DNA from 3 places in the Klebsiella oxytoca genome. Region 2 is predicted to be linked to each of the others. Evidence: predicted binding sites of a transcription regulator. Region 2 holds the regulator's gene; each other region holds the start of a gene.
What was found. Region 2 encodes LexA, which represses DNA repair genes until DNA is damaged. Its sites were predicted from a motif close to TNCTGTATGTACATACAGNA; they were not measured.

Region 1 (9,840 bases), 750 kb from region 2:
GTAATAATCGGTCTGTAACGCATCCAGCCCGCCGCACATCAGCACCGTCGGGAACGGACCATCGCCCGGCGGCATATGTAAGAAACCGGTGATCGGCGCTGCACCGGGGATGGAGAACTCCAGTTCGCGCAGTTTGCCTGGCAAGCGCTGAGCCGCTTCTTCGTAAGCACGGTATGCCAGCACCTGCGCCTGTTCCGCCAGCTCATCGCCCTTTATATGCGGATAAGCAGCAATGCTATATAGATTTGCAGCATGGAGCCAGTGACGACCGCTAACGAGGAGATCTTCTTCCTGACCGGCCTGCTGCTGCCAGCTCATCGCCTGTTTAGACCACTCAAAAATCCAGTTACCACCGCGATAGCCAACGACCGTATCGTAAAGCTCCGGGTCGGTGCGCTCCGCGTCGCTCATGACGATACGCGCCTGGACGTCGAGGATTTCCTGCGGCGTCACGCCACGCCAGATCCACATCAGGCGGTTAATCAATCGATACCAGTGATCAACGTGATTGCCGCTAAGCGCGGACTGGATCGGTTGTTGCGCTCCGGTATTAAACCGACGCACCAGCGTAGAGGTTTCCGGATGTTTGAATCGGGGTTTAAACAGCGTTTCGCTAAGGTTAGCCTGGGACATGTGCAGCCTCCATCATGTTGCCACTGAAACTATTGTAACCTGCACAAGGGTAAAAAAAACCACGCCCGGCAAAACCGGGCGTGGTAATTAGCATTTATGCTGAAAATTAACGACCTGCGATAGGCGGAACGAATACCACGCCCATATCCCAGGGTTGTTCAATCCAGGTATCCTGCGGAATATCAACGATATAATCGTCTACCAGCGGGCGACCAGCCGGTTTAGCGAAAATAGTGACAAAATGCGCTTTAGGATACATTTCACGGATAGCGACGGCGGTACCGCCGGTATCAACCAGGTCATCAATAACAATAAAGCCTTCGCCATCGCCTTCAGCGCGTTTAAGAACCGTTAACTCACGCTGGTTATCATGGTCATAGCTTGAGATGCAAACGGTGTCTACATGACGAATACCCAGTTCACGCGCCAGTAGGGCTCCCGGTACCAGACCGCCACGGCTGACGGCAATAATGCCTTTCCACTGCTCAACCGGCAGCAAACGGGTTGCCAGTTTGCGGGCGTGAATCTGCAACATGTCCCAGGTGACGACGTATTTTTCGCTCATGTGAAGTGTCCCAGCCTGTGTAATACGGCTTAAATAATGTTCGAGGGGGAAAATGGTTGCGCGAGATTATAGAGATCTGACGGGCTAAAAACCAGCGTTAAGCGGCCACGACGACTCTTTTTACGTGGTTTACACTACCAGAGTACACGGAAAGTGGTATTCTCAACCCCATCGCGCAAGCCCTGCTTGTAGTGTATTTGATTGCTAACCCCTCGATCTGCAAACGACTTTTGCAGGTGATTGTAAGGAGACTCATCGTGTCTGAACTGTCTCAATTATCCCCGCAGCCGCTGTGGGATATTTTTGCCAAAATCTGCTCTATCCCTCACCCCTCATACCACGAAGAACAGCTCGCTGAGCACATTATGGGCTGGGCAAAAGAAAAAGGCTTACACGCGGAACGCGACCAGGTTGGCAACATTCTGATTCGTAAAGGCGCCACTGCCGGTATGGAAAACCGCAAACCGGTGGTGCTGCAGGCGCACCTTGATATGGTGCCACAGAAAAACAACGATACCGTTCACGACTTTACTAAAGATCCGATTCAGCCGTACATCGACGGCGAGTGGGTCAAAGCGCGCGGCACTACGCTTGGCGCCGATAACGGTATCGGCATGGCTTCCGCGCTGGCGGTGCTGGCTGACGATAACGTGGTTCACGGCCCGCTTGAAGTGCTGCTGACCATGACGGAAGAAGCCGGTATGGACGGCGCGTTTGGCCTGCAGGCCAACTGGCTGCAGGCGGATATCCTGATCAACACCGACTCTGAAGAAGAAGGTGAAATTTACATGGGCTGCGCGGGTGGAATCGACTTCACCTCTGACCTGGCGCTAACTCGTGAAGCCGTTCCGGCCGGTTTCCAGAGCTTTAAGCTGACTCTGAAAGGGTTAAAAGGCGGTCACTCCGGCGGAGAAATTCACGTCGGTTTAGGCAATGCCAACAAACTGCTGGCGCGCTTCCTGGCAGGCCATGCTGAAGAGCTGGATCTACGTCTGGTCGATTTTAACGGCGGCACCCTGCGTAACGCCATCCCGCGTGAAGCGTTCGCTACCGTAGCCGTTGCCGCAGATAAAGCGGATTTGCTGAAAGCGCTGACCAATAAGTATCAGGAGATCCTGAAGAACGAACTGGCGGCCAGGGAGAAAAACCTGGCCGTTCTGCTGGAATCTGTTGAAAACGACCAGCCAGCGCTGACGGTACAGTCCCGCGATACCTTTGTACGCCTGCTTAATGCCACGCCGAACGGCGTCATTCGTAACTCTGATGTGGCAAAAGGCGTGGTGGAGACCTCTCTGAACGTTGGCGTAGTGACCATGACCAGCGATAACGTGCAGATTCACTGCCTGATTCGTTCTCTGATCGACAGTGGAAAAGATTATGTCGTGAGCATGCTGGATTCCTTAGGCAAACTGGCGGGTGCGAAAACCGAAGCTAAAGGCGCGTATCCGGGCTGGCAGCCGGACGCCAATTCGCCGGTAATGCATCTGGTGCGTGAAACCTATCAGCGTCTGTTCAACAAGACGCCAAATATCCAGATTATCCACGCGGGCCTGGAATGCGGTCTGTTCAAAAAACCGTATCCGGAAATGGACATGGTTTCTATCGGGCCAACCATCACCGGTCCTCACTCTCCGGATGAGCAGGTTCACATTGAAAGCGTTGGCCAGTACTGGACGCTGCTGACCGAACTGCTGAAAGCTATTCCGGCTAAATAAATCGCCACAGGCCCATTCCCGACGGAATGGGCCTTTTTCTTTAATAACGAATAGCCGGTTAACGCCCGCTAAACGTTCGCCGTGGATTACCGCGTTCAATCTGATGATGAAACATTCTGCGTTCAGATCTCAATGCCGTGCTATCGTCCTGCCGCTGCTGCTCCAGCTTCCACGCAATCAACAAACGGGCCAGCCGTTTATTAGCATGCTGACTCCGTTCCGACTGAACCTTCACGCTAATCCCACTTGCCAGATGAGTGGCACGTACCGCTGAGTCGGTTTTATTCACGTGCTGCCCGCCGGGACCGGAAGAGCGTAGCGTTTCAAAGCGGATCTCGCTGGACAGCTTCTGTTCGTCGCAAGAAAAGCGCCCGACGCCAACATACCAGTTTTTACGTCCATGATGCGGTCTGAACGGGCTGGGAAAAATCCATTGCAGGGTACCGCACCAGCTTTCGCTAAAGGAAAACGCATTGTCGCCATCAAGCGAAATCATGGCTGAACGCAGCGTGCCGGAACGCCAGCCCGGTTCGCTTTCCAACAGCGTAACAGCCACCCTCTGCTCTGCGGCTTCTTGTATTAAGCAATCCAATGAAAGTTTCACCGCCAGACAGCATTCATCTGGCCCCTGTGCGGAAGAGAGTTGCAGTAAAATCATGCGCCTTTCCCTCCGCTGGTTTTCAGCGTCAGCAGCGGACGCAGGCGGGCGATCGGTTCAACCAACCCGGCCTGCACCAGGCAGTCCACTACGCTCTCGACCGATTTATACGCCTGCGGCGCTTCTTCATAGATCAGCTGGCGATCCCGGCAGATCACCCTGCTTCCCAGTTCAGTGCGGGACAGCTGCGCAGGAGTGTACTTGCCTGACAATCTTCCTTTGCACTCAGTACGCATCCACTTACGCCCGGCTCCGTGAGCCAGAGAATGTAGTGCTTCCTCATTGACCACGGGCTGAACCAGCCAGCTATAATCGCCGCGAGATCCAGGGATAATCACCGGACCACGGTTGTCCGGTGTCGCCCCTTTGCGATGCAGCCAGCCCATACGTCCGTTGACAGAGCAGGGTTCAACAAAATTATGCGCAATATCCAGCACGCTATGTCCATCGGCCCGTACCTGTTGCAGGATTCGGGTGGCTATCAGCTGCCGGTTTACGCGGGCAAAAGCCAGCGCATCGTTATGCGCTGCCAGATAGTCCGCAGCTGCGGCGCTACCTTCAGCCAGACCATGGTGTGAAAAAGCCGTAATATGGCGTTGCAGAATAGATTGCCCCAGGCCACGCGAACCGCTGTGTGCCAAAAGAAGCAGATGCTGAGAATCAAGACCAGCCTGCTGGAAACGCCTGTTATCAACAATCCGATCCACCTGCTGCAGTTCAGCGAAGTGGTTGCCGCCGCCAATTGAACCCAGAGCGCTACGCCAGGAATGGGCTAACAGCGCTTCCGGCAGGTAGTCATCCAGCCAACCTTCTTGCGCAGCATCATCCATAGCGGACAATTTCTTCTCATACTTGTCGGCATTGTATTTTCGCCCGTGGATATCCGTTTGCCACAGCACCATGCCGCAGCCGATATCGTTGCCAACCAGAGCCGGATAGAGATGACCAATAGAAAAGAAAGCCGCGCCGATCGGGTAGCCGCGCCCGGGATGCAAATCTGGCATTCCCACTACACGATGCATGTGGGGTAAATTTGCCGTTGTGTGTAATTGTTGGATCGCTAAACCTTCGATCCACAGATCGTCTGACGTAATATAAGAAATAGCGTCAGACGTATAATGAACATTATTGCCCATATACCAATCCATATAAAAAATAAATCAAGGATATGGCAGACGTTACCAGGGCAAAAAAAGAGTGTTATTCCTGGGAAGGCCTGCAAAGTGCGTTCTGAGAATCTATTTTCATGATGAACCTCCTTTGCAGTTAATTTATTTGCTGAAATCGGGCGTATAATAATCAGGCAAAATCTTTATTGCAAGCCGATTCATCGCCGCATCCGATAATTAAGAAATCGCTCACCGCGCGCTTCTACTTGCTGTTGTTCAATAACATGGAAGCCATGACGTTGAAAAAAAGGCTTTGCCGTAATACTGGCTTCTACCGTAAAAACGCGTTCAGGATGCTGAAGGAGCAGCGCCTTGAGTAAGGCGCTGGCTACTCCCTGACGGCTATGGTCGGGAGAAACAAACAATAAGTCGATATAGTCATCCACGGCGGTAATAAACCCGACGAGGACTGTATCTTTTTCCGCAACTATTACCCGTGAAGCCGCTATTTTTTGTCGCCAGCGCTCCTCATCAACCTGAGCCCAGGCGGCAATTTGGCGGGCAGAATAATCGGCGCTTGCCGTCTCTTTAATAGCCCGTAAAAATATAGTGCAAAGCGTGGGAAAATCATGCTGTTCATACGCTCTTATTTTTAGCATTGTTATAATCCCAGAACTAATTGTCTTTCCAGCTGTGGGTCGAGTAGCGTCACGTGTAGGCCAACAAGCCTTACCCCCCGGCCTCCACGCCGTTCATGCCAGGCTTTATGCGCCGTGGTGATTAAATCATCTTTATTTAAACGGGGCCAGACATGCTCCTGGGTAGTAAGTTGAAAATCATTAAACTTCAGCTTGATCCCCTGACGGGCAATCAGCAAATCTGGTTTTACCTTCGCCAGGCGTCGCTCCAGTTCCGGATAGAGATTCTCTATAATTGACTCACATTCGGCCCATTCATGGATATCTTCTATCAGGGTGCGCTCAACGCCAACCGATTTGCGCAGGCGCTCACTGCTGATCTCGCGTTCATCAATCCCCTGGCTGCGCTCCCAGAGTATTCTGCCGAATTTACCAAATCGCTTGAGCAATAGCGCCAGATCGCTGTTTTGCACATCTTCACAGGTTCTCAACCCCATGCTTTCCAGCTTCGCGGCAGAAACTTTTCCGACGCCCGGGATTTTTGATAACGGCAACGTTTTGACAAACTCAGCAACCTGATGCGGCGCAATGACAAACTGGCCGTTGGGTTTATTAAGATCCGAGGCGATCTTGGCAAGAAATTTTACCGGGGCAATTCCTGCGGAGGCTGTCAGGTTTAGCTCGCGATGGATGGTTTCGCGAATTTCCTGCGCCATCAGCGTTGCCGACCCCTGGCAGTGAACGCTGTCGCTAACGTCAAGATAGGCTTCATCCAGTGATAATGGTTCAATTAAAGAGGTATAGCGGGAAAAAATCTCCCGGATATGGTTTGACGCCTCTTTGTAAGCATCAAAACGGCCGGGAAGCAGGGTTAAATGGGGGCAAAGTTTGAGGGCCGTGGCGGTAGGCATAGCGCTGCGCACGCCAAACTTACGTGCCGGATAGTTGGCCGTACTGATGACACCGCGCTCTACCCTGCTGCCGCCAATCGCAATAGGGATATCTCGTAGCGCCGGGTTGTCACGCATTTCAACCGCCGCGAAGAAGCAGTCCATATCAACATGGATGATTTTGCGCATCGTTAGCCCTCACTTACAACTGGACAAGTATACAGTATAAGTCAGGTTATTGAGAAGAGAAACGCTGTAAGAGACGATGAATATTGTGATAAAGAATAACCCGGCGTTGCTGTGCTCGGCCGGGTCAGGTGGACAGGAGAAAACTAGAGGATACGATTTTGCTGGCGCTGGGCCTCTCTGGCCATACGCTTTTTACGCGCATCGCAGGGCTCAGGACAGTCGCACACCTTTTCCATCCCCAGCGAGGAGATCCCGCCGCAGCTTCCCTGGAGACTTTTACGCTTGATCAGGTACCCCAGCGACATCCCTAAAATCACCAGCGCGAAAATAACAAAGGTCGCCACAAATACCGTCAGCATCATCAGCCTCCAAAATCGTCCAGCATGATGTTTTCATCTTCCACGCCAAGATCTTTGAGCATTTTAATAACCGCGGCGTTCATTACCGGCGGCCCGCACATGTAAAACTCGCAGTCCTCCGGCGCCGGGTGATCGCGTAGATAGTTTTCATACAGCACGTTGTGAATAAAGCCAGTATGCCCTGTCCAGTTGTCTTCCGGCTGCGGATCGGAGAGCGCCACGTGGAAAGTGAAGTTAGGGTTCTCACGGGCCAGCTGCTCGAATTCGTCATCATAGAACATTTCTCGCAAAGAACGCGCACCGTACCAGAAACTGATTTTACGTTTACTGTGTAGCCGCTTGAGCTGGTCGAAAATATGCGAACGCATCGGCGCCATTCCCGCTCCGCCGCCGATAAATACCATTTCAGCTTCCGTTTCTTTAGCGAAGAACTCCCCAAAAGGACCGGAAATCGTTACTTTATCGCCCGGCTTCAGCGACCAGATATACGAGGACATGATCCCCGGAGGCGCATCAGGCACCTGCGGTGGCGGCGTTGCTATACGCACGTTGAGCATGATGATGCCCTTCTCTTCCGGATAGTTAGCCATAGAGTAGGCGCGTAAAGTCGGCTCCTTCACGTCAGAGACATAGCGGAAAAGATTAAACTTGTCCCAGTCGCCGCGATACTCATCCGGGATGTCAAAGTCGGCATAAGCCACCTTGTGTGATGGACATTCGATCTGAATATACCCACCGGCGCGGAACGGAACCACGTCGCCATCCGGCACGCGCAGCTTCAGCTCCTTGATGAAAGTGGCTTTGTTATCGTTGGAGATAACCTCACACTCCCACTTCTTGACGCCAAAAATCTCCTCCGGCAGCTCAATTTTCATGTTCTGCTTCACCGCAACCTGGCAGGCCAGACGGCAGCCCTCTCTCGCCTCACGCTTGGTAATATGAGAAAGTTCGGTAGGCAGGATATCACCGCCGCCCTCTTTCACCGTTACCCGGCATTGACCACAGGAGCCGCCTCCGCCGCAGGCGGACGAGACGAAAATACCGTTGCTCGAGAGCGTATTCAGCAGCTTATCGCCCGCCGGAGTACGAATCTGTTTATCCGCTTCATTATTAATTTCAATGACCACGTCGCCCGCATTCACTAGTTTCGAACGCGCGGCCAGTATCAGCCCCGATAGCACCAGGACGATCAGCGTGAACATCACTACGCCAAGAATAATTTCCATACTTTCCGCCCTTATAGCTGCACACCGGAGAATGACATAAAGCCCAGCGCCATCAGCCCCGTGGTAATAAAGGTGATCCCTAGCCCGCGCAAACCTACAGGCACGTTTGCATATTTCATTTTTTCACGGATGCCTGCCAGCGCCACAATCGCCAGCAGCCAGCCAATGCCGGAGCCGAAACCGTAAACGATGGATTCAGTGAAGTTATAGTCACGCTGCACCATGAAGGAGACCCCGCCAAAAATCGCACAGTTAACGGCAATCAGCGGCAAGAAGATCCCCAGCGCGTTATAGAGCGTTGGGAAATACTTATCGAGGATCATCTCAAGGATTTGTACCAGCGCGGCAATAACGCCAATGAAGGTGATAAAGTTCAGAAAGCTTAAGTCAACGCCCTCTACCAGCGCGCTATCGCGTAGCACCAGGTTATACACCAGATTATTGATAGGTACTGCCAGCCCAAGCACGACGGTTACCGCAACGCCGAGCCCAAAAGCGGTCGAAACCTTTTTCGATACCGCCAGGAAGGTACACATCCCAAGGAAGAAGGCCAGCGCCATGTTTTCAACAAACACGGCACGGACAAACAGGCTAATGTAATGAGCCATAATCGGTTACTCCTTTTCCTGCTGTTCAGGCTTCCAGCTGCGTACGGCCCAAATCAACAAACCGATAATGAAGAACGCACTTGGCGCGAGGAGAAACAGGCCATTTGGTTGATACCAGCCGCCGTTCTGTACTGTTTCCATTACCGTGATACCAAACAGTTTGCCGCTGCCAATAAGCTCTCGCAGGAAACCAACAATCAACAGAATCGCGCCATATCCCAGACCGTTGCCGATACCGTCCATAAAGCTCGCCAGCGGCGGGGACTTCATGGCATAGGCTTCCGCCCTCCCCATCACGATACAGTTAGTGATGATCAGCCCGACAAACACCGATAGCTGTTTGGAGGTTTCATATGCAAAAGCGCGCAGCAGCTGGTCAACCACGATAACCAGCGAAGCGATAATCGCCATCTGTACGATGATACGCACGCTATTAGGAATATGATGGCGAATCATGGAGATAAACATGCTGGAGAAGGCCGTCACCAGTGTTACCGCGACGGTCATTACGAAAGCGGTCTCCAGCTTGGTCGTCACCGCCAGCGCGGAACAAACGCCCAGAACCTGCAGAGTGATAGGGTTATTAGCGATAAGCGGCCCCACCAGCACACGCTTCATTTCTTTCATGTCGCCCAAATCAGCCATTATTCAGCTCCCCTTCACGCACCTTATGCAGGAATGGACCAAAACCCAGTTCGCCCATCCAGAAATCAAAGCTATGCTGTACGCCGTTTGACGTCAGCGTTGCGCCAGATAGCCCATCAACGGCATGGAGATCGCCTGGACGCGCCCCGCCTTTAACGATTCTCAGCGCTGGCATACCTTTATCGTCGAACACCTGTTTACCGACAAACTGCTGACGCCAGTTAGGGTTTTCGATTTCGCCACCCAGCCCCGGCGTTTCGCCATGATCGTAATACGTAATCCCTTTGACCGTGCGGCCATCGGTTTCCAGGGCAACAAAAGCGTACATTACTGACCACAGGCCGTTGCCGTAAATTGGCAGCACAACTTCCTGAATCTGCTGCTTTTCATCACGCACCAGATAAATTTCGGCAATATTGCTGCGGCGTTTGATGCCAGCCGGGTCCTGACTGACTTCCAGCGGTATGCTCTGCTGGGGATCTTTCAGAGCCTGGGCCTGATTAAACTTGCCCGGGTCTTTATCCAGCAGCTCACCGCTGGCTAAATCGACCAATCGAGGAGAGATACGGGCCTTGAAGGTATCAGCCACTTCATCAGCACTCATC
Region 2 (9,840 bases):
CCCGCTACTGGCTACGGGAAATTATCCTTTGCGCCAACGCTGAACCCTGGCTGGCCGGGCGGACTATCGTGCCGGAGTCGACGCTCTGTGGCCCCGAGCTGGCGCTGCAACAGCTGGGGCAAACGCCACTGGGGCGCTATATCTTTACGTCATCGACGCTAACCCGTGATTTTATTGAAATTGGTCGTAATGCAGAGCTTTGGGGGCGTCGTTCCCGCCTCCGGCTGAGCGGCAAACCGCTGCTGCTGACGGAACTGTTTTTGCCTGCATCGCCGTTGTATTGAGAGGATAATTAAATGGAGTGGAGTCTGACGCAGAACAAGCTGCTGGCGTTTCACCGCCTGATGCGTACTGACAAACCGATCGGCGCGCTGCTGCTGCTGTGGCCGACGCTGTGGGCGCTGTGGGTGGCGACGCCGGGAATACCGCCGCTATGGATCCTCGCCGTTTTTGTTGCCGGCGTCTGGTTAATGCGCGCCGCAGGCTGCGTGGTCAACGACTATGCCGATCGCAAGTTTGACGGCCACGTCAAACGTACCGCCCACCGTCCGCTGCCCAGCGGCGATGTGAGCGAAAAAGAGGCGCGAACCCTGTTTGTCGTCCTGGTGCTGCTTTCATTTCTGCTGGTACTAACCCTGAATACCATGACCATTCTGCTGTCGATAGCGGCGCTGGCGCTGGCATGGGTCTATCCGTTTATGAAACGCTACACTCATCTGCCGCAGGTTGTTCTGGGCGCGGCATTTGGTTGGTCGATTCCGATGGCGTTTTCGGCGGTGAGCGAATCGCTGCCGCTGAGCTGCTGGCTGATGTTCCTCGCCAATATCCTGTGGGCGGTGGCCTACGATACCCAATATGCGATGGTCGATCGTGATGATGATGTAAAAATCGGCATCAAGTCGACGGCGATTCTGTTTGGCGATAACGATCGCTTAATCATCGGCATTTTACAGATAGCGGTGCTGGTACTGATGGCGTCGGTAGGCTGGCTGAGCGGGTTGGGCTGGGAGTATTACTGGTCGTTGTTTATCGCCGCGGCGCTGTTTGTCTGGCAGCAGAAGCTGATATTTAAACGTGAACGCGATGACTGCTTTAAGGCATTTATGAACAATAACTACGTTGGGCTGGTGCTGTTTCTCGGCCTGGCGATGGGGTATATGCAGTAGCGCTGTGGGTTTCCCGGCTTGCGGCGTAAACGCCTTAGCCGGGCTACAAAACCGCATGGTCCGGTAGCCCGGCGCAGGCCGGGACATCTCTTTAAACGTTACGCTTCATCCTGGGTAACGCTTTCAATCGTGAGACGCACATCAGAGGTAATCAGATCCGCCAGCATACGGTAGATCTTTAACGTCTCTTCCGGCTCGGCATCCCCGGTATCGCTGATATAGCCTTCATCACGCAGGGTCAGCACCAGCGTGCTGAACACTGCCTTATCGAAGAACTCTGGCGCGTTGATGCCGTGCAGCACGGACAGACGCTGCGCCACGGTGCGGCTCTCTTTCTCCAGCGTACTGCGGTTGATTGATGGGTTAGCGCTTAGCAGCCAGAAGGTGATAGCGTAGCGCTGCAGCGTTTCACGCGCGCCTGCGGCCAACAGCTGCAGAGAACGGGCATGAGACGGATTGACGCTTACTTCATCGTCGTTCAGGGCGATCAGACCCTGACGCTCCATTTCAGCAATCAGCGCATCGACAACGCCCGCCAGCTCCGCTTTTTCCCAACGCAGGAACAGTTCAGCCTTCAGGAACGGATAGAACATCTCGACGTGACGCAAGATTTCGCCGCGAGTAATACGACGATGTTGGGTCACAATAGCGGCCAACAGCGACGGCATCACCAGCATATGGGCGATATTGTTGCGGTAGTAGGTCATCAGGACGGCCTGCTCGCGCGGCAGAATGATGATATCGCCGATAGTGTCTTTCTCGACTTCGAATTTGTTCATCTGCAGCGCGTGGTCGATAAGTTCGCTGGCAGAAGCCGCTGGGGTGGTCGCATCCGCCGAATATGGCACGTTGCGCAGCAGGGCGAGGTAGCACTCTAGCTGTTCGGTAAGCTGCTCGCGAGTCAGCGAGCGCTGACGCGATGCCAGCAGCGCCGTACAGCACAGGTTCATGGCGTTTGCCGCCCCGGCATTGTTGATGCGCACCATCAGGTCTGAGGCGATGTTATTCACCGTCGGCGTCAGCCAGGAAGGACGGACTGCTTCGATGGGGTCAATAGACTCACGCCAGTCCGGCACGTGCTGGTTGAGATAGGTCATCAGCGGCAGCGGTTCACCGAAGTTAACATAGCCCTGACCGAGATTGCGCAGCTTGCTGAGACCTTTCAACATCTGCGGCAGGTTCTCTTTCTCTTTCGTTGCGCCGCGCAGCTCTTTAGCGTAGGTACCGACCTCCATCACGTGCTCGTAGCCGATATAAATCGGTACCAGAGTGATCGGACGATTGCCGCCGCGCAGCATCGCCTGGATGGTCATCGACAGGGTGCCGGTTTTTGGATCCAGCAGACGCCCGGTACGGGAACGACCGCCCTCGACAAAGTACTCAACGGAGTAGCCGCGGCTGAACAGTTCGCCAAGATATTCGCGGAATACCGTTGAATAGAGCTTATTGCCTTTAAACGTACGGCGAATAAAGAATGCGCCACCGCGGCGGAAAATCGGCCCGGCTGGCCAGAAGTTCAGGTTGATGCCGGCAGCGATGTGCGGCGGAACCAGCCCCTGATGATAAATGACGTAAGAGAGCAGCAGATAGTCCATATGGCTGCGATGGCATGGAACATAAACTATCTCGTGGCCTTCGTGTGCCAGCTGGCGCACGCGCTCAGCGTTATGGACGTTAATTCCCTGATACAGGCGGTTCCAGGTAAAGCCTAGCACGCGGTCGGTCAGACGAATCATCTCGTAGGAGAAGTTCGCTGCGATCTCTTCCATCAGGGCGATAGCGTTTTGCTGCGCCTTTTCATGGGAGATTTTCTTGCTGCGCGCTTCGTCTTCTACGGCGCGAGCAATGGCTTTCGATGCCAGTAGTTTATTAAACAGATCCTGACGCGCAGGCAGACGTGGACCGACGGCCGCCAGACGTTGCCGGGCGAAATGCATACGCGCCACGCGGGCCAGCTTCTGAGCGATAATTTTATCGGTGCCGTGCTCGTCCGCCATCTTCCGCAAAGAGACCGAAGGTGAGAAACGCACAAAACTGTCGCGGCCCAGCCACAGAACGGCGAAGAATTTTTGTATCCCGTTGAGCATGCGCAGAGGAGGGTTAACCTCGCCTTTTTCACGTCCCGGTGCGCGGCCAAACATGACCGAGACCGGCACCATTTGCACGTCAAGGTCAGGATGGTTGCGGTGCAAATCGAGATAGTCGTGGAATAGCTTAATAGACTCTTCTTTCGGCGTGTAATAGGTGAACACGCGTGGTCCGCCGTGGATGAATACGTAGCGCGGTAGCAGGGCGCCATCGATCTCAAGCGGCTCTAGTGGGTCCGGTAACTCATGTTCCAGACATTGCGCGCGCAGCGTCAGCAGGTCCGCCTTCGAATTGTAGGGCAGGACGTACATAATCGGCCGCGAGGTATCCAGGCCTAATTCCTGAGCAGGTTGTGCCGGAATCGACTTGCTCTTTACCAGCGCCCTTAATGGTAAATTCAGTAATTTATAGTAAATTCGTTGCCAGCCAGACATAGACGATGTGAAGCCTCTGGTTAATCATGCAAATGCGCCGCAAGAATAACAGAAAGTGCGCAAAATTTCCGTTGTAACGCAGTAAACGCGTACACTCATTGATGTCATTTACATAAAAAGGTTCGTTTGATGGCCAATAATACCACTGGGTTAACCCGAATTATTAAAGCTGCAGGGTATTCCTGGAAAGGATTTCGCGCGGCATGGGTCAATGAGGCCGCATTTCGTCAGGAAGGCGTCGCGGCCATTATTGCCGTGGCGATAGCCTGCTGGTTAGACGTTGATGCCATTACGCGAGTGCTGTTAATTGGCTCAGTCCTGTTAGTGATGATAGTTGAAATTATCAACAGCGCGATTGAAGCGGTCGTGGACCGTATCGGCCCTGAACGCCATGAGCTCTCGGGGCGAGCAAAAGACATGGGCTCTGCGGCGGTGTTGTTGGCGATTATCATCGCGCTGATCACATGGGCAGTGCTTTTATGGGCAAACTATCGCTAAGTCCTTTCGTATCTGCTCGCAAAACGGAAAGAAACTCCTGATTTTTGTGTGAAATGTGGTTCCAAAATCACCGTTAGCTGTATATACTCACAGCATAACTGTATATACACCCAGGGGGCGGAATGAAAGCGTTAACGACCAGGCAGCAAGAGGTGTTTGATCTCATTCGGGATCATATCAGCCAGACGGGCATGCCGCCGACGCGTGCGGAGATTGCTCAGCGCTTGGGGTTTCGTTCCCCAAACGCGGCGGAAGAACACCTGAAAGCGCTGGCGCGTAAAGGCGCAATTGAGATCGTTTCCGGTGCCTCCCGCGGTATTCGTCTACTGACGGAAGAAGAAACGGGTCTGCCGCTTATCGGTCGCGTCGCGGCAGGCGAGCCTCTGCTGGCGCAACAGCATATTGAAGGTCACTATCAGGTCGATCCGGCCATGTTTAAACCGAATGCCGATTTTCTGCTGCGCGTCAGCGGGATGTCGATGAAAGACATCGGTATTCTCGACGGTGACCTGCTGGCGGTACATAAAACGCAGGATGTGCGTAACGGCCAGGTGGTTGTGGCGCGCATTGACGAAGAAGTTACCGTGAAGCGTCTGAAAAAGCAGGGTAACGTCGTTGAACTGCTGCCAGAAAATAGCGAATTTTCACCGATTGTGGTGGATCTCCGCGAGCAGAGTTTTACTATTGAAGGCCTGGCCGTCGGCGTTATCCGTAACGGCAACTGGCAGTAATTTCTTCATCCCGCGGCATCATCAGTAATTGTATGATGCCGCGTCGTTTTTCCTCATTTTGGCTCTTTCCCCATGCTTTTTAACGCCGCCGACAAAGCCCTTTGGCGCTTAGCGCTGCCCATGATCTTTTCCAATATCACCGTTCCTCTGCTGGGACTGGTGGATACTGCCGTTATTGGTCACCTCGACAGCCCGGTTTATCTGGGCGGCGTGGCCGTCGGTGCGACGGCGACCAGTTTCCTCTTTATGCTGCTTTTGTTCCTGCGAATGAGCACGACCGGACTAACGGCACAGGCGTTTGGCGCAAAAGATCCGCAGCGGCTGGCGCGTGCGCTGGTGCAACCGCTAGGCCTGGCGCTGGCCGCCGGGCTGGCGATTGTTCTCTTCAGGATCCCGTTAATAAATCTGGCGCTGCATATCGTTGGCGGTAGCGAAGCGGTACTTGAGCAGGCCCGGCGCTTCCTTGAGATCCGCTGGCTGAGCGCTCCGGCTTCGCTGGCAAATCTGGTTCTGCTGGGCTGGCTGCTTGGGGTACAGTACGCCAGAGCGCCGGTGATCCTGCTGGTGGTCGGTAACGTGCTCAATATTGTGCTCGATTTATGGCTGGTGATGGGCCTGCACATGAATGTGCAGGGGGCGGCACTGGCGACGGTTACGGCAGAATATGCCACTTTCGTCATTGGCCTGCTAATGGCGAAACGGGTGCTGGCGCTACGCGGCGTTTCCCTGTTGATGCTGAAAAATGCCTGGCGCGGAGATATACGACGTCTGCTGGCGCTGAATCGCGACATCATGCTGCGATCGCTGCTGCTACAGCTTTGTTTTGGGGCGGTAACGGTATATGGCGCCCGTCTCGGCGCTGATGTTGTCGCGGTCAATGCCGTACTCATGACGATGTTGACCTTTACCGCCTATGCGCTGGACGGTTTTGCCTACGCCGTAGAGGCTCACTCGGGGCAGGCTTACGGCGCCCGCGACGATAGCCAACTGCTTGCCGTATGGCATGCGGCCTGCCGCCAGTCAGGGATGGTGGCTCTGGCGTTCGCGCTCATCTACTGCCTCGCCGGCGAACGCATTATTGCTTTGTTAACCTCGCTGTCATCGCTACAGCAGCTGGCCGACCGCTATCTGGTGTGGCAGATGATACTGCCGCTCGTTGGCGTCTGGTGCTACCTGCTCGACGGTATGTTTATCGGCGCGACGCGCGGTGCGGAGATGCGTAACAGCATGGCGGTGGCGGCGGCAGGGTTTGCTCTGACGCTGCTGACGGTACCGCTGCTCGGTAATCATGGACTGTGGCTGGCGCTGGCCGTATTTCTCGCTCTACGCGGCGTTTCTTTGGCTGTCATCTGGCGGCGGCACTGGCGGCGCGGTACCTGGTTTTCATAGTGTATTTTATTGTTCTGGTGGTTAAAGATTCCGAATAATAAATCTTACCCAGAATACTCATCTATAGTTAAGTCATGTCCGAGACACAGCGGGCTGTTCATTCACCGAACGATGAGGATTGCATGATGAATAAAGACGAAATCGGCGGTAACTGGAAACAGTTTAAAGGTAAAGCGAAAGAGAAATGGGGCAAGCTGACCGATGATGACATGACCGTCATCGAAGGTAAGCGCGATCAGCTGGTCGGCAGAATTCAGGAACGTTATGGATACGCTAAAGATCAGGCTGAGAAAGAAGTGACTGATTGGGAAACTAAAAACGACTATCGCTGGTAGCGAAAGCGTCGTGTATTAACCCACTGTTATTGCCTGTCCTACGATTAATACCCTAAATAATTCGAGTTGCAGGTTGCAGGACAAAACGGTTAACCGTTTTGAACGGCGCCCGTCAGGGTGAGGCCCAGGGAGGGGCCGAGTTATCGCCAACGCACATGCAGCTTCTTGAAGTATGACGGGTATATTCCCTTGAATCCCGCTGTGGCTTACGCCTTAGCGGGCTTTCTTTTTTATCTGAATGGTATGATCGTGATGGCAGTGCCCAGGCGTGCTGCAGGCTTCCACTTCGACACAGGCAGCGCACAGGCCGTGAGCTTCAATAACGTTATGGCGTAAAGCAAACCCCATTTTTGCTGCCAGGGTATGCATAATATCTTCTACGCCTTCCGCGCCCTCTTCTTTAACGCTGCCGCAGCGGTCGCAGATAAACATCGCCGAGCTGTGGGTAGGCTGATCGAACAGGTGACACAGTACATAGCTGTTAGTGGATTCCACCTTATGCACGAACCCCTGCTCCAGTAAAAACTCCAGCGCCCTATAGACGGTCGGCGGTTTAGCCTGGGGCTCTTTTTCACGAAGGAGATCGAGCAGGTCGTAGGCGCTGATAGCCCCTTGCTGCAGGCTCATCAAACGCAATACTTCAAGGCGCTGCGGGGTCAGGCGCACGCCACGCTGCGCGCAGAGCTTTTCAGCATGCGCTAACATTTGTTGCGAAGTGGTCTTATCCATGAGCGTCCTCTGGTTGCGTGAATATGAAACTGTTACTTTATCACGATACAAATAAAACGCCGAGACCCAGCGGGCTATACCCGTCATACTTCAAGTCACATGTACGCTTCTGGGGGCTCTACCTTGCCGCCTGCCTTATGCTATACCTGATGCATCTCATTTTCGGGAGAAAACGATGAAACGACCTGATTGCATTCGACACTGGCGTGAACTGGAAGGTGCGGATGATTCCACCTATCCCGACAGCGCTGAGCTTTTCTCCATCGGCGCGCCGCTGGCGCGCGGTCTGCGGTTGAATCGCCTGGGGATCCATCACGAGCGTCTACCGCCCGGACGTCGAACCTCTTACCCGCACGCGGAAAGCGACGAAGAAGAGTTTATCTACGTGCTGGACGGCTATCCGGAAGTGTGGATTAACGGCTACCTGTGGAAGCTGGAGCCGGGGGACAGCGTCGGTTTTCCTGCCGGAACCGGTATTTGCCACACCTTTCTCAATAACACCGAGCAGGAGGTTCGCCTGTTAGTCGTTGGCGAGGCAAACAAGAAATTTAATCGCATTTACTATCCGCTTAACCCCGGCTATGCCGCTACGCGACAGGATCGATGGGTCGACCATCCGCCGCAGTTTTTTGGCCCGCACGACGGAAAGCCGCGGAAAAAATAGCGTTTGTTGTGGGCCAGGAAAGGTGAGCGCTGACGCGATGCGCCAGTGGTTTATGTTTATGCTATAGTAGCGCCCCTTTTTACCAGGATGCTTATTTATTCGCCATGATGTCTGAATCAACGTCTACTGCTTTTGCCGCTCACCGTTTTTCCATCGCGCCGATGCTCGACTGGACCGACAGACACTGCCGTTATTTTCTGCGTCAACTGTCGCAGCGCACGCTGTTGTACACCGAAATGGTGACCACCGGTGCGATTATTCACGGCAAGGGCGACTATCTGGCCTATAGCGAAGAAGAGCATCCTGTTGCCTTACAGCTGGGGGGGAGCGACCCGACTGCGCTGGCCCACAGCGCGAAGCTGGCGCAGGCGCGCGGCTATGATGAAATTAACCTTAACGTTGGTTGCCCGTCCGACCGAGTGCAGAACGGCATGTTTGGCGCCTGCCTGATGGGCAATGCTCAACTGGTTGCCGACTGTATTAAAGCGATGCGCGATGTGGTGTCTATTCCGGTAACGGTAAAAACTCGTATCGGCATTGACGACCAGGACAGCTATGAATTTCTATGCGATTTTATCGACACGGTCTCCGGTAAAGGCGAATGCGAGATGTTTATCATCCACGCGCGTAAAGCCTGGCTTTCAGGGCTGAGCCCCAAAGAGAACCGCGAGATCCCGCCGCTGGACTATCCGCGCGTTTACCAGCTTAAGCGTGATTTCCCGCATCTGACCATGGCGATTAACGGCGGGATTAAGTCTCTGGCAGAGGCGAAACAGCACCTTGAACATATGGATGGGGTGATGGTGGGGCGCGAGGCGTATCAGAATCCGGGTATTCTTGCCTCGGTGGACCGGGAGATTTTCGGCGTTGAAGGCGTTGATGTTGACCCGGTCTCCGTAGTCCGGGCGATGTATCCCTATATTGAACGTGAACTCAGTAACGGCACCTACCTGGGACACGTGACGCGTCATATGCTGGGGTTGTTTCAGGGCATCCCTGGCGCGCGCCAGTGGCGTCGCTATCTGAGTGAAAATGCGCACAAAGCCGGGGCGGATATCAACGTGCTGGAGCAGGCGCTAAAACTGGTTGCCGATAAGCGGTAGTTTTCGCTAAAACCTGGTCAATTTCACCACGCCCGGCACTAACCCTGTCGGGCGTTTTGTTTTTATTCAATAAGTTATGTTTGGCACGATTTTTGTAATAGCCGGCAAGGTAGATAAAATTTCTTTAGGGGAAAGACGATGCTGGAACTGTTATTTGTGATTGGCTTTTTTGTCGTGCTGTTGGTCACCGGCGTTTCATTGCTGGGAATTATTGCCGCGATTGTGGTCGCGACCGCGCTAATGTTTGTCGGCGGTCTGTTTGCGTTAATGATTAAACTGCTGCCGTGGCTGCTGCTGGCCGTAGTCGTGGTATGGGTGATACGGGCGATAAAATCGCCAACCGAGAATCGTTATCGCGGTAATAACCGCTGGCGTTACTAAGGTATTGAGCGGTATGTCACAACCTGAAGATTTTTGCATAAAACAGCGTAGGCTTTGCTTATCAAATCTGTCACTATTAGCGCGTTAACGAATTCATCGAGCTGTACCCTACATACAGCCGAACAAAAAAAGTAAGGGCTTCCCATGTGGAAGCCCTAAACTTTTGTCATCACGGTAACAATAAACTCGAACCCTGCGTCGCCCGGCTTTCCAGCACTTCATGCGCGCGCCGGGCATCGGTTAATGCATATTTTTGACTCTCCGCGACATCCACTTTTATTACGCCGCTGGCGATTAGCGAGAACAGCTCGTTGCTGGCTTC
Region 3 (9,840 bases), 1.5 Mb from region 2:
GCATGCCGTCACCGGCCAGTTCGTGCACCATCTGCCAGAGTTCCCGACGCGAGATGGGATCGACGCCGACGCCGGGTTCGTCCAGCAGCAGTACTTTCGGTTCGCCGACGAGGGTACAGGCCAGGCCAAGTTTCTGCTTCATACCGCCGGAAAGCTTGCCCGCCAGCCGGCCGGTAAAGGGGCCGAGGGAGGTAAATTCCAGCAGCCGGGCAAACGTTTTCTCCCGCGCTTCGCCGGTAACGCTGCGCAGGTCGGCGTAGAGCGTCAGGTTTTCCATCACCGTCAAATCTTCATACAGGCCGAATTTCTGCGGCATATAACCGAGTACCGCGTGCAGGGCGCTATCGTCGGCAATCGGGTCGAAGCCGATTACCCTTGCGCTGCCTGCGTCGGGCTTCAGCAGTCCGGCGAGCATGCGCATCAGGGTGGTTTTTCCTGCGCCATCCGGGCCCACCAGTCCGGTAACGTAGCCGGAGCGAATAGTACAGTCCAGCGGCGCGACGGCCGGGCGGTCCATTCCGGCAAAGCGTCTGGTCAGTCCGTTCAGCGAAATAACGTCTTCGCTCATTGGCCATTTCCGTTACTGAAGGTGACGGTGACCGGCATTCCCTGACGCAGCGCGTCGTCGGCATCGGTCACCACGATTCGCAGGCGATAAACCAGATCGGTGCGCAGGTCCGGGGTTTCGACGGTTTTCGGCGTAAATTCAGCCCCAGGGGAAACGAAACCAATTTTGCCGCGGTAGGGTTTATCCGGCCGACCATCGGTATAAAGCTGCACTTCGCGCCCCGGCTGGGCCTGACCGAGGTTTTTTTCATCAATGTAGGCGCGGACCCATACCGGATGGGTTAACGACAGCGTCATCACCGTGCCGCCAGCGCTGAGCATGCTGCCTGGTTCGACGGCGCGGGTCATCAGCGTCCCGTCGGACGGCGAAGTTAAGGTTGTATCGTGCAGATCGAGTTTCGCCTGCGCCAGCGCGGCCTGGGCCTGCTCCAGGCTGGCTTTGGCCTGGGCGATTTCCTGCGGACGATTACCGGCGCGGTACTGGCGTAGCTTATCCTGGGCGGACTTCAGCGTAGCCTGGGCCTGATCGCGTGAGGAGCGGGCGTTTTCCAGGTCGTTGGCGGAAATAGCGCTGCTTTTGCGCAGCCCCAGCTGACGCTGGTAAAAGTTCTGCGCATAGTCGTAAGCCGCCTGCGCCTGGTTAACCGCGGCGGCGGCCTGGGCAATCTCTTCCGAGCGATAGCCCGCCATCATCAGGTCGTACTGCGCCTGGGCAGTAGATACGTTGGCCTGAGCCTGCTGCAGGGCGTTCTCATAGGGCGCGCGATCCAGTTCGCCCAGCGTCTGCCCGGCTTTAATCGCATCACCCTCGTCGACGCTGAGCGACGCCAGTCGCCCGCCTACGCGGAAGCTCAGGTTAACGGTACGAATATCCACATTGCCATATAGCGTGAGTTCTTTCGGCTGGCTGCTCTGGTACCACCACCAGCCTCCGCCAATGACAGCGGCCAGCAGGAGAAGCAACAGAACGACGATGAGCGGTTTTTTCATGACTCCAGACCCCTTTGCGATAATCCTTGTAGAACGAAATCGATATGGCAGGTGATGACCTCGATAATTTGCTCGGTTTTATCCCGATCGAACTCAGTCCAACCCGCACGGCGCAGTATCGTTTCCCGACCAAGACGAAAAGCGAGTACTTCGCCCAGCAGTGCGTGAGTGTGGAGGACCATTTGCGTGCTGTCGGCGTTAAGGCCGGTATAGACGGAAATTAAACGGGTCAGGTAGCAGTGTAGCGGAGCAATGACCCGATCGTGGATTAGCTGGTAAGCCGGGGTCGGTGACAGCTGCTCGCGGGAGATGAATTTGCTCAAATTGACCGTATCATTCTGGGTCAGAAGTAAAATCATATTCTGACAGGCGCGCAAGATCAGGGTGCGGATGGCGGCTTTATCCGCTGCGGGCTGAGCCAGCAGATCCTCTGCCGCCTGCGCGTGGGGGTGAAAATTTTGCGCGATGAAATCGGCAATCCACCGGGCGCAGGCAAGGTAGAGGTCGTCTTTGGAACCAAAATAGTAAGTGATAGCGGCAATATTTTGCCCGGCCTGGGCAGCGATATCGCGGGTCGTGGCGTGCAGGCCATATTCGCCGAACTGGGCGATAGCGGCGGCGATAAGCTGGCTTTTTGCCTGCTCGCCTTTGCTGGTCATTGGCGTTGTCGTCATGGCACTCAAAAAATTAATCAATCGATTGATTAACTCTAGGCGTGGGTTTCCGGTTTGTCCAGCGTTTGCGGTTAAATATGAAATCCTTCCTGATTTAGCCCTTCGGAAATCCAATGAATGAAAGAAAATCTTCACTTTTTCTTTTTGTTCATTGGGTTAATGAGTTAGGGGAGGCGGTTGCCGCGTAGCCAGCCCTGTTTGACCGCTACGGAAGTGCTAATGCATTGATGGTAGATAAAATTAAGCATCGCCAGCGTTAATTGTTTCCGCCCCCGCGTATGCGTTGACCAAGGTGCGGCTATGGCGCCCCTCATCAGCGGCTGAATTATTCAGACGATACCTCGCGTATTCTTTTCCCTTTACAGGAGATTTTATGCGGTTCGTCACAAAATCTGCTAGAATGCGCAACTTCATGGCATTGTGGTTTTTGCCATCTCTTTCGCAATAATCTCCCTGAAAACTACGCCTGTGACGGGCCGGGGCGGTTCGGAGTTGTTATGTCTTTTGATTCCCTTGGCCTGAATCCTGAAATCCTGCGCGCAATTGCTGAGCAGGGCTACGTTGAGCCAACCCCTATTCAGCAGCAGGCTATCCCGGCAGTGTTACAGGGCCGCGATTTGATGGCCAGCGCCCAGACGGGTACCGGCAAAACGGCAGGTTTTACGTTGCCGCTGCTTCAGCACCTGATCCAAAAAGAACCCCACGCGAAAGGCCGTCGTCCGGTACGGGCCCTGATCCTGACCCCGACGCGCGAACTGGCAGCGCAGATTGGCGAGAACGTCCGGGATTACAGTAAGTATCTCAACATTCGTTCGCTGGTGGTGTTTGGCGGTGTAAGCATTAACCCGCAGATGATGAAGCTGCGCAGCGGCGTCGATATTCTGGTGGCCACGCCTGGCCGTCTACTGGATCTTGAGCATCAGAACGCCGTTAGCCTCGACAAAGTTGAAGTGCTGGTGCTGGATGAAGCCGACCGTATGCTGGATATGGGCTTTATTCACGATATCCGCCGCGTGCTGGCGAAGCTGCCGCCGAAACGTCAGAACCTGCTGTTCTCCGCAACATTTTCCGACGACATCAAAGCGCTGGCGGAAAAGCTGCTGCGTAATCCGCTGGAAATCGAAGTGGCGCGCCGTAACACCGCTTCCGATCAGGTGAGTCAGCTGGTGCATTTTGTTGACAAAAAGCGCAAGCGCGAGCTGCTGTCGCAGATGATTGGCGAAGGCAACTGGCAGCAGGTGCTGGTTTTTACCCGTACCAAGCATGGTGCCAACCATCTGGCGGAGCAGCTTAATAAAGACGGTATCCGCAGCGCCGCAATTCACGGTAATAAGAGCCAGGGCGCACGTACCCGCGCGCTGGCTGACTTTAAATCCGGCGCTATTCGCGTGCTGGTAGCGACCGATATCGCCGCGCGCGGTCTGGATATCGAAGAGCTGCCGCACGTAGTGAACTATGAACTGCCAAACGTACCGGAAGACTACGTCCATCGGATCGGTCGTACCGGGCGCGCCGCGGCAACGGGCGAAGCGCTGTCGCTGGTCTGTGTCGATGAGCATAAACTGCTGCATGATATCGAACGCCTGCTGAAAAAAGAGATCCCGCGCATTGCCCTGGCAGGGTACGAGCCGGATCCCTCGATTAAAGCCGAGCCGATTCAAAACGGTCGTCAGCAGCAGCGCGGCGGCGGCCGGGGCGGGCAAAGCCAGAGCCGCGGCGGTCAGGGGCGTAGCGCCCAGGGGCAAGGTCGTGGTCAGCAGTCCGCTCCGCGTCGTACCGATGGCGAAGCGCCAAAAGCGCGTACTCAGGACGGGAAACCGCCTCGCCGTCGTCGCCCGCGTAAACCAGCCGCTGCTGAGTAACACTATTTCGTTATTGCTGTAGCTATTGCCGTTATCGCACGGCTACGCCACAGATTGACTTATCCGGGCGGGATTCCTTGCCCGGAACTCTTGCCGCTCATCTTGAACCTCGAGCGTGATTCCAGTTTGCTCAGAAAGACATTCCTCCCGACAGTGAAAAAATGGCACAATAGTGGCTGTTTATACAGTATTCAGGTTTTCTCATGGCTTTGACCGCAGCGCTGAAAGCGCAAATCGCCGCCTGGTATAAGGCGCTTCAGGAACAAATTCCTGACTTTATTCCCCGTCCTCCGCAGCGGCAGATGATTGCCGATGTGGCGAAGACGCTCGCCGGGGAAGAGGGGCGGCACCTGGCGATTGAAGCGCCGACCGGCGTCGGTAAAACCTTGTCATACCTGATTCCCGGTATTGCCATTGCCCGTGAAGAGCAAAAAACGCTGGTGGTCAGCACCGCCAACGTTGCGCTGCAGGACCAAATCTACAGTAAAGACCTGCCGCTGCTGCGTAAAATCATCCCCGACCTTCGTTTTACCGCCGCCTTTGGCCGCGGGCGCTACGTCTGCCCGCGTAACCTGGCCGCGCTTGCCAGCAGCGAACCAACGCAGCAGGATTTGCTGGCTTTTCTTGATAACGAACTCACGCCGAATAATCAGGCGGAACAGAAGCTGTGCGCGACCCTGAAGGCGGATCTTGATAGCTATAAGTGGGACGGCCTGCGCGATCATACCGATAAAAACGTGGATGATTCCTTGTGGAGCCGCCTGAGCACCGATAAAGCCAGCTGCCTGAACCGCAACTGCCACTATTATCGCGAATGCCCGTTCTTTGTCGCCCGACGGGAAATTCAGGAAGCGGAAGTGGTGGTGGCGAACCATGCGCTGGTGATGGCGGCTATGGAGAGCGAGGCGGTGCTGCCGGAGCCGAAGCATTTGCTGCTGGTGCTTGATGAAGGCCATCACCTGCCGGATGTCGCCCGCGATGCGCTGGAAATGAGCGCTGAAATCACCGCGCCGTGGTATCGCCTGCAGCTGGATCTGTTCACTAAGCTGGTCGCCACCTGCATGGAACAGTTTCGTCCTAAAACCACGCCTCCGCTGGCGAACCCCGATCGTCTGAACGGACATTGCGAAGAGCTGTATGAGCTGATCTCCTCTCTGAATAATATCCTCAATCTGTACATGCCGGCTGGGCAGGAGGCTGAGCATCGCTTCCCGATGGGAGAACTGCCGCAGGAAGTGATGGAGATTTGCCAGCGGCTGGCGAAGCTTACTGAGACTTTGCGCGGCCTGGCGGAGCTGTTTCTGAACGATCTCAGTGAGAAAACCGGCAGTCACGATGTGGTGAGGCTGCACCGGGTACTGCTACAGATGAACCGCGCGCTGGGAATGTTTGAAAGCCAAAGTAAACTTTGGCGACTGGCATCGCTGGCGCAATCCTCGGGCGCGCCGGTAACCAAATGGGCCACGCGCGACCTGCGGGATGGCCAGATGCATATCTGGTTCCACTGCGTAGGGATCCGCGTCAGCGATCAGCTGGAAAGGCTGCTCTGGCGTAGCGTTCCGCATATCGTTGTCACTTCCGCGACGCTGCGTTCGCTAAATAGCTTTTCGCGTCTGCAGGAGATGAGCGGGCTGAAAGAGAAAGCCGGCGATCGCTTTGTCGCGCTGGACTCGCCCTTTAACCACGTCGAACAGGGCAAAATCGTCATTCCGCAGATGCATTACGAACCGCTTATTGATAACGAAGAGCAGCATATTGCCGAGATGGCCGCCTATTTCCGTGAGCAGGTCGAGAGCAAAAAGCATCTCGGTATGCTGGTGCTGTTCGCCAGCGGTAGAGCGATGCAGCGTTTTCTCGAACACGTTACCGATCTGCGCCTGCTGCTATTGGTTCAGGGCGATAAACCTCGCTACCGACTGGTGGAGCTGCATCGCAAACGCGTTGAAGCCGGCGAACGCAGCGTCCTGGTCGGGCTGCAATCCTTTGCGGAAGGGCTGGATTTAAAAGGCGACCTGTTAAGTCAGGTGCATATCCATAAAATAGCGTTTCCGCCGATAGACAGCCCGGTGGTGATAACCGAAGGTGAATGGCTCAAAAGCCTCAACCGCTACCCGTTCGAAGTCCAGAGCCTGCCCAGCGCTTCATTTAACCTGATTCAGCAGGTTGGTCGTCTGATCCGTAGCCATAGCTGCTGGGGAGAAGTGGTGATTTATGACAAACGCCTGCTGACCAAAAACTACGGTAAGCGTTTATTGAATGCGTTACCCATATTTCCGATAGAGCAGCCAGCTGTCCCTGAGGTTATAGTAAAAACTAAAGCAAAACAGACGCGTCGCAAACGGCGTTAACGCTGCCGTGCCGATGATATGAGAAGCTCAGAGGAGCCAGCAATGGACTACAGCAAGATAATTAAAGAAGTCGGGCGCGGAAAAAATCACGCCCGCGACCTTGATGTGGAGACGGCCCGCGCGCTGTACTCGCGGATGCTTAACGGCGAGGTGCCGGAGCTCGAGCTGGGCGGCATTCTTATCGCCTTGCGTATCAAGGGCGAAGGTGAAGCGGAGATGCAGGGTTTTTATGAAGCGATGCAGGCTCACACGATCCAGCTCACCCCGCCGGTTGCTAAACCGATGCCGATTGTGATCCCAAGCTATAACGGCGCGCGTAAACAGGCAAACCTGACGCCTCTGCTGGCCGTGCTGCTGCACAAGCTTGGTTTCCCGGTGATTGTTCACGGCGTAAGCCATGACCCAACCCGCGTGCTGACGGAAACTATTTTTGAGCTGATGGGGATCCCGGCTACGCTTCATGCGGGCCAGGCGCAGGCGAGGCTCGACAGCCATCAGCCGGTTTACGTTCCGGTAGGTGCATTTTGTCCGCCGCTGGAAAAACAGCTGGCCATGCGCTGGCGTATGGGGGTGCGCAACAGCGCCCACACGCTGGCCAAGCTGGCAACGCCATTTGCGGAAGATGCCGCGCTGCGCCTGTCGAGCGTCTCCCATCCGGAATATGTCGGTCGAGTGGCAAAATTCTTTGCTGAGCTTGGCGGACGGGCGCTGCTGATGCACGGTACCGAAGGTGAAGTTTATGCTAACCCGCAGCGTTGCCCGCAGATTAGCCTGATTGATGCCGCCGGAACGCGGGTGATACACGAGCGTCAGGATAGCGCTGCGGCGCAGGCGGTCGTGCTGCCTGAATCAAAAGATCCCGAAGTGACCGCACGCTGGATTGAGCGCTGTATCGTCGGCAGCGAACCGTTGCCGCAGTCGCTGAAAATTCAGCTGGCCTGCTGCCTTATGGCAACGGGGGAGGTTTTGTCTGTGCAACAGGGGCTGGCGAAAGTCGAAGAGAACTGGTAACCGTATTCGTCAGGCAAAAAAAAGCCCGTCCAGTGGCATGGACGGGCAAGGCAAGGGTATTAAGGATCTTACAGGGTTAGAACAGTGGCATTACGGAGTCTTGCTACAGGGATAGCTGGCGATTATTTATAGATAACCGCGGTACCGCTAAGTTTGTTGTTGCTGTTCGCGGAGGTAATGCTATAGCCGGTCGCACCAGCAGCTTCCGCTTTTTCAGCCAGTTTGGCTTCCAGTCCATCCAGTGTCGTCGCGCCTTCAGCGGAGACCACACCGATTTTGTTCATGCTCTCTGCCTGAGCCGATGTTACCGGCTGTGCGGCGAACGCGCCGAAAGAAAGAGCGGAAAGGGCGATAGCAGCGGCAGCATATTTGATGTTTTTCATAGTTAATCTCTCGCAGGTTGTCTTTATAGAGGACGATGTTTCGTCGATGTGATAAGTATCACGATTTTTGCCGAGAGAGAAAATCGAAGGAAATTAACAATCTTCATCTAATTTTTTGAATGATTATTAATTTATTGAATACTAATAAATTATTTTCGCCGATAAAGACAAATTCGCTTATGGCCGGGTACAGCGGGCTTTGAGGGCACATTTTGCCACTCCGATCGCCAAAAAACGTGCGCGAAAAGATAACGCTATCTGCGGTAATGAACGGTAAATATCCGTCAGCGTAGCTGGCTGTCTTTGGAACCTCTGCGATTATATCCTGAAAATGTATTGTTGTGTAAATCTTTCTCCTGTTGGCATTTGAGGCAATATCTCACCCCCGCCACAGCCCGTCGACGCGCTTCAGGAATCGGTTCTCCACATTCTTCACAAAATTTGTTGCTTTCGCCCGAAGACAGTTCATTTCTCGCCCGCGCAATCGCGTCGTTGATGGTACTGTCGATCTGTTCCTGCACGGCGTCATCATTTGCCCAACCTGATGCCATAGTTCACCTCGTTATCTCGCATCTCTTTAGTACAGGATATATGGGGGCAAAAAATGACCAGACAAGGAGCGCTTCTTCTGGGGGGATTATTCAGGCCTGGCGCAATGGTCAGGCGCAGAGCGAGGCGCCTGACCATTAGGGCAACTAAGGAAGGTACAGGCGGGAAAGCAGACATCGGCTTTCCCGACCTGGCAAGAGACGTTCTTACTGGTCGGGGAACGGGTTTAGCGTGCGTCCGGGCGCACAAGGTCAAAACGCAGGCTTTCATCAATGCCGTAATAAGCGCCTGGTCCTCCGGCGCGCAGAATCGGCTGGGCTTTGGCGGTCTGGTAAATGCCTTCTTCCAGTAGCGATTCATCAATATGTACTGCCACCACTTCACCCAGCACCAGCCAGGTGTCTACCGCCAGCCCTTCTGCGGTGGTTAACTGAATGCATTGCGAAAGGCGGCACTCAAAGTTTACCGGGCTTTCGGCGACCCGGGGAGCGCTGACGATACGGCTGGCCGCCGGGGTCAAACCGGCGCGGACGAATTCATCCTCGTCGTGGGGAATAGTCGCGGAAGTTTCGTTCATCGCGGTCGCCAGAGGCCGGGTTGTCAGGTTCCAGACAAATTCTTTAGTCTCGGTGATATTCTGTACGCTATCTTTCCAGCCGCTGCTGGCGAAGCCAATAATCGGCGGACGATAGTTAAAACAGTTAAAAAAGCTATAGGGCGCAAGGTTACGCTGCCCGCTGCTGTCAAGAGAAGAGATCCAGCCGATGGGCCGCGGCCCGATAATCGCATTAAGCGGGTCGTGCGGCAGACCGTGTCCGAGCGAAGGTTGGTAGAAGTACATATAACACCCATGACAAAAAAGAAGATATCCAGACTCACTTATTTACCGCGCCGCCGTCAACGGGTATCTTACGCGGCTGTCCAAAGGAGATTGCCATGAAAGCCCAGAAACCGGGGTTACACCCGCGTAACCGTCACCATCAACGCTACGACCTGCCCGCGCTGTGCCAGGCCCATCCCGAGCTGCAGGCCTTCATCACCCTTAACCCGGTAGGTGAGCAGACCATCGACTTTGCCAATCCGCTGGCGGTGAAGGCGCTGAACAAAGCGCTGCTGGCACACTTTTACGCGGTGAAACACTGGGATATTCCCGACGGCTTTCTCTGTCCACCGGTGCCGGGCAGGGCGGACTACATTCATCATCTCGCCGATCTGCTGGCGCTGGATAGTGGGACAATCCCGGCTAACGCCAGCATTCTCGATATTGGCGTCGGGGCAAACTGCATCTATCCGCTGATTGGCGTTCATGAATACGGCTGGCGCTTCACCGGCAGCGAAGTGAATGCTGAAGCGTTCGCCAGCGCCCAGGCTATCGTTAACGGCAATCCTGGACTGACTCGCCAGATTCGTCTGCGTCGGCAAAAAGATGCCAAAGCCATCCTGACCGGCATTATTC

Region 1: the regulator LexA is predicted to act here: its motif matches at 6,415-6,434, upstream of dinB (DNA polymerase IV).
Region 3: the regulator LexA is predicted to act here: its motif matches at 4,264-4,283, upstream of dinG (ATP-dependent DNA helicase DinG).

Annotation. Positions count from the first base shown of each region.
Region 1 covers NZ_CP046115.1:1,100,661-1,110,500, reverse strand. The annotation lists gene frsA (esterase FrsA) at 1-633, opposite strand, end outside; gene gpt (xanthine phosphoribosyltransferase) at 740-1,198, opposite strand; gene pepD (cytosol nonspecific dipeptidase) at 1,456-2,913, shown strand; gene prfH (peptide chain release factor H) at 2,972-3,571, opposite strand; gene GJ746_RS05170 (RNA ligase RtcB family protein) at 3,568-4,707, opposite strand; gene GJ746_RS05165 (GNAT family N-acetyltransferase) at 4,899-5,339, opposite strand; gene dinB (DNA polymerase IV) at 5,342-6,397, opposite strand; gene nqrM ((Na+)-NQR maturation NqrM) at 6,541-6,756, opposite strand; gene nqrF (NADH:ubiquinone reductase (Na(+)-transporting) subunit F) at 6,759-7,982, opposite strand; gene nqrE (NADH:ubiquinone reductase (Na(+)-transporting) subunit E) at 7,994-8,590, opposite strand; gene GJ746_RS05140 (NADH:ubiquinone reductase (Na(+)-transporting) subunit D) at 8,597-9,235, opposite strand; gene GJ746_RS05135 (Na(+)-translocating NADH-quinone reductase subunit C) at 9,228-9,840, opposite strand, start outside.
Region 2 covers NZ_CP046115.1:346,031-355,870, forward strand. The annotation lists gene ubiC (chorismate lyase) at 1-284, shown strand, start outside; gene ubiA (4-hydroxybenzoate octaprenyltransferase) at 297-1,166, shown strand; gene plsB (glycerol-3-phosphate 1-O-acyltransferase PlsB) at 1,265-3,688, opposite strand; gene GJ746_RS01630 (diacylglycerol kinase) at 3,818-4,186, shown strand; gene lexA (transcriptional repressor LexA) at 4,309-4,917, shown strand; gene dinF (MATE family efflux transporter DinF) at 4,990-6,306, shown strand; gene GJ746_RS01645 (CsbD family protein) at 6,432-6,641, shown strand; gene zur (zinc uptake transcriptional repressor Zur) at 6,855-7,370, opposite strand; gene GJ746_RS01655 (cupin domain-containing protein) at 7,546-8,034, shown strand; gene dusA (tRNA dihydrouridine(20/20a) synthase DusA) at 8,139-9,137, shown strand; gene pspG (envelope stress response protein PspG) at 9,276-9,518, shown strand; gene GJ746_RS01670 (quinone oxidoreductase) at 9,688-9,840, opposite strand, start outside.
Region 3 covers NZ_CP046115.1:1,831,484-1,841,323, forward strand. The annotation lists gene GJ746_RS08515 (ATP-binding cassette domain-containing protein) at 1-568, opposite strand, end outside; gene hlyD (secretion protein HlyD) at 565-1,557, opposite strand; gene cecR (transcriptional regulator CecR) at 1,554-2,231, opposite strand; gene rhlE (ATP-dependent RNA helicase RhlE) at 2,729-4,093, shown strand; gene dinG (ATP-dependent DNA helicase DinG) at 4,297-6,441, shown strand; gene ybiB (DNA-binding protein YbiB) at 6,484-7,452, shown strand; gene ybiJ (DUF1471 family protein YbiJ) at 7,575-7,835, opposite strand; gene GJ746_RS08550 (DksA/TraR family C4-type zinc finger protein) at 8,120-8,386, opposite strand; gene GJ746_RS08555 (flavin reductase family protein) at 8,611-9,225, opposite strand; gene rlmF (23S rRNA (adenine(1618)-N(6))-methyltransferase RlmF) at 9,321-9,840, shown strand, end outside.